Prochlorococcus marinus str. MIT 0918: one gene and its partner. The protein of the gene in region 2 binds, or shares a complex with, the protein of the main gene of each other region. Links are inferred from orthologs where the notes say so. Each region holds a gene or a part of one and is shown on either strand. Other genes may lie near its edges. The genes, in order: prfA and prmC.

Region 1 (3,306 bases), 550 kb from region 2 along the record:
AAAAGTACCTGCTGAATTAGCCAAATGTATACAACATGAATGAGATCGGTCAGCTACATGAGAAATAAACTTTTCAAATTTTGTTTTTTGAAGAGATGTGAACTTCTCAGCATAATTATCAGATTCTCCATCAGCCAAAGCAAGATGACTATAAATTCCTTTCAAAATAATATTTGGAAGATTATCAATTAAATAAATTAACTCCGAAGCAATTGCCAAATCACAACCCAATCGGGTCATTCCAGTATCAATCTTTATATGAACATTAAACTTAGTAGAATTAGCTTCAGCAATTTTTTGACATAGCTTTATCTGTTGAATACAGCTGATAGTGGGCATTAAATCAGCCTTCAAGCAAATATCTAACTCTTCAGAAGTAACTAAATTACCCAAAACAAGAATCGGACAAATTAAACCAACTTTTCTTAGATCAATCCCTTCCTGCAAAGTAGCGACTCCTAAACTATCTGCCCCACCTCTCAAAGCTGCAGATGCAACTGTTTCTGATCCATGACCATAACCATCAGCCTTTACTACTGCCATCAACAAACAGCTATCTGACAAAAGGCTTTTAATAGCTAATGTGTTTTGCGTAATCGCTGAAGGAAAAACTTCTACCCAAGCTCTTTGACGTGGATCAATCTTATCGAAAAGCATAGAAGAATTAATAGATAAAACAGCAGGATTCTTTTAATGCAAGTAACATGAATTTAATTAATTAGCTGGAACTGGAATGAGCCAAGTTCTAGTGTTAAATGCCTCCTATGAGCCATTGAACATCACTAGTTGGCGAAGAGCCACAGTGTTGATGTTAAAAGGTAAAGCCGAAAGTTTAGAAGAAGATACAAATCATCAAATTAGGAATGATCTAAAGCTACCTACTGTCATACGTCTGAGATACTTTATTAAAGTTCCTTATAGGGAATTAGCACTGAATAGAAAGAATATTCTTAAAAGAGATAACTACTTTTGCCAATACTGCGGATATCGGGGTGAGAAGTTATCTATCGATCATGTAATGCCTAGAAGTAGAGGTGGAGAAGATAATTGGCAAAACGTTACTACAGCCTGTATTTCATGCAATATCAAAAAAGGGAATCGTACCCCCAAAGAAGCAAATATGCCATTAAAAAGAAAGCCTCATAAACCATTTGGCAATCTAAGTTTTGAGGCGACAAAACAAATTGATTCGGGCTTTCATAAGGAATGGAGTAAATATGTTATTGGATACAGCAGGTAACTAAAAAACTATAAATCTGATTGTTGCCCCAACTCTTCCATTTTCAATCTTTGCTCTTCAGCAATGCAAGCGCTAATTAAATCATCTAATTGTCCTTCAAGAACGTTTTCTAGTGGAAAATTTTCTCCCAATCTATGATCAGTAGTACGATTGTCTTTATAATTATAAGTTCTGATTTTTTCACTTCTATCTCCAGTGCCAACTTGAGCCAATCTGGCAGATCGCTCTTTAGCATTGGCTTCTTCTATTTCTCTCTCTAATAATTTAGCCCTCAAAATTTCCAAAGCTCGTTCTCTATTTTGCAACTGAGATCTTTCTTGAGTACAAAAAACCCTAATCCCAGTGGGTTTATGCAATAAATCAACTGCTGTTTCCACTTTGTTTACATTTTGGCCACCCGCTCCTCCAGATCTGGCCGTACTAATTTCTAATTCAGTAGGATCTAGTTTTACTTCTACTGGATCTGCCTCTGGCATAACAGCAACAGTAGCTGTGGAAGTATGGACTCTCCCTTGAGATTCAGTAGCGGGTACCCGTTGCACCCTGTGAACTCCTGCTTCAAATTTTAATTGACTAAATACTGATTCACCTTTAACAGAAATAATCAATTCTTTAAAGCCACCTAGATCTGCTTCAGTAGCACTCATTGGCTTAACAGACCAACCAATTTTCAAGCTATATCTTTCATACATTCTAGCTAAATCACCGGCCCATATACATGCTTCATCACCTCCAGCTCCAGCCCTAATCTCAAGCATTACACTTCTTTCATCTCTAGGATCCTTTGGCAAAAGAGCAATAGTTAAACGCTTCAACAAAACCTGTTCTATATGTTCTAATTTCTGTAACTCTTCCTGAGCAAGTTCCTCCATCTCTTTATCAGACTTACTTTCCCGCAAGAACTGTTTTGCTTCGAGTAGATCAATCTCAGTAGATTGAAGCTGCTGATAGTCTAAAACTAAAGGCTCTAAACGAGATCTTTCTCTGGCTATAGTTTCAAGTCGTTTAGGGTCTGAAGCAACATCAGGATCAGCTAATTGAAGCTCTAAGTTTTTAAAACTTGAACATGCTGTTTCTAATCTTGCTTTAAGGGTTGAAGTGTCCATACCACATCAACTTCCTATATATTGAAAAAATTTAAGAGTTTTTAGAAGATGAGTCTTCAGCTGATTGTGTCTTTTTAGATGGTTCATTCTTAGAATCCTGAGCTGAATTTTCCATACCATATTTCCTCATAAAACGATCCACTCTACCTTCTGTATCTAAAATCTTTTGTGTTCCCGTATAAAATGGATGATTCCCACTCCAAACATCAACATGAATCTCTGGCTGAGTGGAACCAGTAGTCATAACTACTTCTCCATTACAAATAACCTTTGCATCTGGATACCATTTGGGATGTATATCTTTTTTAGGCATTTTTTTAAATAATAAAAATCAATTAATTAATAATAAATAAAAATAAGATGTTTAACGCTTAGAGAACTGAGGAGCTTTACGCGCTTTCTTTAAGCCATATTTTCTTCTCTCTTTAGCTCGTGGATCTCTACTCAAATGGCCTTCATTTTTCAATGGCTTACGATTATCAGCAGACAATTCACAAAGAGCTCTTGCTGCACCTTGCTTAATGGCATCTGATTGACCTGTTAAGCCACCACCATAAACATTGACCAAAACATCATATGCATCAGCCAAACCAAGTGTTATTAATGGAGCTCTAACAGCAGAAAGATATGCAGGGTTGAAATTTAAATAGTGCTCACCAGCTCTACCATTAATAGTTACTTTGCCAGTACCAGGAACTAAGCGAACACGGGCCACAGAAGTTTTTCTTCGGCCAGTACCCCAGTAGACAACAGTATTTTTAGGTGAATTATTCATTTAACTAATTAGAAATAGAATTAAGTTTAAGAATTTGTGGATTTTGAGCAGCATGAGGATGCTCAGAACCTCTATAGACTTTTAATTTTCGAAATAATTGTCTCCCCAGTGCATTATGAGGAAGCATACCTTTAATTGCTTTTTCAATAATTCTTTCGGGTATACGTTCCTGAAGAGCATTAAAA
Region 2 (3,156 bases):
CTTGTCAATTCTTCTTTGGTTGTTCTTACTAAGCCTCAAGCCCCTCCAGCTAATTGTCAAAATTTGGTTCAAGAAGCTTTATCTAAGGTTCTTCCAAAATGATTTGGGCTATTTGCAACTAAAAATTTAAAAATACATGCTTTCTCGTTACAAGATCTCATTTTGCAAGCTCTTTACGTTTGAGATGTGTCTTCTGCCTTTATAGTTGAATCAATTAATTTGATTTAGCGGCTTCTTGAGTTCATGGAAACCACAAATTTCGGTTTTATTATCAGCTTGCTTTTCGTTGGAGTTCCAACGATTTTCCTAGTAGGACTATATATCTCCACAAGTGACGGAGAAAAATCAAGCTTTTTCTCAGATTCAGGTAAAGGAAAGCTAGGACCTAAGGCTTAGTTTTTAAAACCTCATCCAGAAGTTTTTCAATAGAAGCTCTTTTTTCCTTAGAGCTTCTATCTCTTTATGTGATTTGGTTCCAAAACTTTTCAAGCTTAGGACTCTTTTCAGAAGAGGTTTATAGGGTATGGATGAAAAAAATGAGATAAAACCTTGGGTGCTTCAAAAAGTTGTATTACCTCAGCACACAGACCATGCAGGAGTTATGTGGCATGGCTCATATTTGATGTGGCTTGAAGAGGCACGAGTTCAAGCTCTTTCTAAGGTTGGGTTAAGTTATGGGGATTTGTCCTTGCAAGGGTATGAAATGCCAGTAGTGGACTTAAGAGTTAAATATATTTCTCCACTTTTGCATGGTGATAATGTTCTACTTAAAAGTTGGATCTATCAAGGCAAAGGACCCCGATGGAGATGGGAAACTCATCTTTCCAAGGATTCTGAAAAATCTGCTGCGATAGCCGTTGTTGATCTTGTTATTCTTAGAAGAGATAATTCAGGTGATCATTTATTGAGAAAAGGACCAAATCATATTTCCAAAGCACTTATTGCTTTGCAGGCTGGGTCAACTTTTTAGAGAAATGCCTTTAGACACATTTTATTCCTCAAAACAAATCTTGAATTGGAGAAGAGATCAGTTATTAAAAGGAGGTAGAGCTGTAGATCTTGATTGGTTGTTAGATATAGGAGGAGGACTAGGTTGGAGTACAGTCCAAAAGATAAAAATTTTTCAAAATACTAGTCATAAGCTTGATTTTTCACTTGATGAGCTTGCTTTGCTTTGGACTAAACATTTAAATGATCACACTCCACTTCAGTATCTTTTGGGGAGGTGTCCATGGAGAGATTTTGAGTTAGAAGTAAACTCTTCTGCTTTGATACCTCGCCAAGAAACAGAACTTTTGGTCGATATAGCTTTAAATAAAGCTCTATCCTTAGGTAATAATTTTTCAAGATGGGCAGATCTAGGTACAGGCTCAGGTGCACTTGCAGTTGCTTTAGGAAGATCTTTGCCTGACTCGTATGGCCATGCAGTTGATTGCAGTAAAGATGCGCTTGAGCTGGCTAAAAAAAATATAAAAGGATTAGTAATGAATGCTGAGATTCTTTTGCACTTAGGTTATTGGTGGGAGCCTTTAAGATCCTGGTGGGGTGAATTTGATTTGGTTGTTGCAAATCCTCCTTATATTAGTAATGCAAAATTGCAAGATCTTGATTTAGTGGTTAGAGATCATGAACCACATTTGGCACTTTCTGGAGGCAAGGATGGCATGAACTCTTTACGCGAAATTGTTCAAGGAGCTATGAAAGGCCTCCGGAAGGGAGGATGGTTGTTATTGGAACATGATTTTGACCAAAGTGATTCGATTCTGGAACTTTTAAGGAATGAAGGTTTAGATAAAGTTAATTTTGAAAATGATCTTGAAGGTGTTCGTCGGTTTGCATTGGCTAGGCATCCTTAATTCGATAGTTTTGTAATGGATAAACCTTTTACACAATCAAACGAATTACTTTTTTTTCTGGAAAAAGGTTCAGCTGTTGTTTTCCCCACTGACACATTGCCTGCGTTGGCAACTTTGCCTAAGAATGCTTCCAGATTATGGGAAATCAAAAAACGCCCTCTCAATAAGCCTTTAATTCTTATGGGGGCATCAGAAGAAGATTTATTTGAGGCTGTTTTGCCAAATGCATTAGAAGATGCCTCTCGAATGAGTTCGATTTATTGGCCAGGCTCTCTAACTATGGTTCTGCCTTCTTTTGGTGAAAATCTTCAACAACTTAATTTATCGGGCAGTTCTATAGGCATGAGAATTCCTGCATGCGATTTAGCAATAGACTTTCTAAAAAAAAGCGGACCTTTAGCTACCACAAGTGCAAATTTTTCAGGACAATGCCCTTCTGTTGAACCCTTAGAAGTTGCAAAGTGTTTTCCTGAATTACCTTTTTTAGGCCCTATCCCTTGGCCATCCCAGTCAGGAGAAGCCAGCACTGTTATTGAGTGGAAGTCATCAGGTGTTTGGAGTTTATTGAGAAAAGGTGCTGTCCTACCTATAGAGTTATATCAATAATGGGTTGGCTTTTTTTATTAGTTTTAATTCTCCAGGCTTTCTTTCATTGGATTTTAAATCCTTTCATAGTTGCTAGTACTGGTTTCTTTGAGCTTAGAAGCTTGGGGATATTAATTTTATTTTTATTGGTTTGGTTATTCTCAGGCAAAGATACTTTCAAAATTTCTAAAGGCTCTAGATGATTTTATGCCGGCTAACAGATTTGAACTGATGACCTTCGCTTTACAAAAGCGCTGCTCTACCGCTGAGCTAAGCCGGCATGTTTTTATAGATTAGTTGAATGAGGAATGATTTCCAAATAATTAGTACGAGGATAAAAAATTAGTATTTAGCATCAGCTTTCAATAGAGGCTTGGTTGGGGACTTCTTCTGATGTCTCAGTAGATTGTTTTTCTTTCATTTTTATTTCTCCTGTTAGGGTTCTTTTGATAGGTAAATTTGCTACTAATGCAGTCATTCTATCTTCTGTTTCCAGGCTTACTGCCCCACCATCCATATCTATCTCTACATATTTAGCAACTACCTTTAGAATTTCTTCTCTCATTTGATCAAGAAGATCTGGACTAAGATCAGATCTGTCATGAGCAAGTACTAATTGAAGCCTTTCCCTAGCTTTTGCGGCACTTGCAGGTTGTCGCCCAAATAATTTGTTGAGGATGTCTCTTAAGGTCATGATTTAAAAAATTTTTGTTTG

What was found.
Region 1: the proteins of prmC (region 2) and prfA are in contact, whole or in part, in a crystal structure (PDB 2B3T), measured with the Escherichia coli proteins. The link is inferred for Prochlorococcus marinus str. MIT 0918 from one-to-one orthologs.

The regions. Positions count from the first base shown.
Region 1 is NZ_CP114780.1:1,044,462-1,047,767, forward strand. What follows is about bases 298-3,277. They hold prfA (peptide chain release factor 1), read right to left. Parts: upstream 2,347-3,277; coding sequence 1,249-2,346; downstream 298-1,248. Other genes in these bases: alr (alanine racemase), read right to left, coding at 298-657; O5636_RS05755 (HNH endonuclease), read left to right, coding at 734-1,240; rpmE (50S ribosomal protein L31), read right to left, coding at 2,378-2,659; rpsI (30S ribosomal protein S9), read right to left, coding at 2,711-3,121; rplM (50S ribosomal protein L13), read right to left, coding at 3,126-3,277. Outside these bases: more of alr, read right to left, coding at 1-297; more of rplM, read right to left, coding at 3,278-3,306. UniProt on the Escherichia coli protein: Peptide chain release factor 1 directs the termination of translation in response to the peptide chain termination codons UAG and UAA.
Region 2 is NZ_CP114780.1:1,594,566-1,597,721, forward strand. What follows is about bases 86-2,915. They hold prmC (peptide chain release factor N(5)-glutamine methyltransferase), read left to right. Parts: upstream 86-974; coding sequence 975-1,856; downstream 1,857-2,915. Other genes in these bases: O5636_RS08640 (2Fe-2S iron-sulfur cluster-binding protein), read left to right, coding at 86-102; psbM (photosystem II reaction center protein PsbM), read left to right, coding at 244-396; O5636_RS08650 (acyl-CoA thioesterase), read left to right, coding at 524-970; O5636_RS08660 (L-threonylcarbamoyladenylate synthase), read left to right, coding at 1,872-2,462; minE (cell division topological specificity factor MinE), read right to left, coding at 2,797-2,915. Outside these bases: more of O5636_RS08640, read left to right, coding at 1-85; more of minE, read right to left, coding at 2,916-3,138; septum site-determining protein MinD, read right to left, coding at 3,139-3,156. UniProt on the Escherichia coli protein: Methylates the class 1 translation termination release factors RF1/PrfA and RF2/PrfB on the glutamine residue of the universally conserved GGQ motif, i.e. on 'Gln-235' in RF1 and on 'Gln-252' in RF2.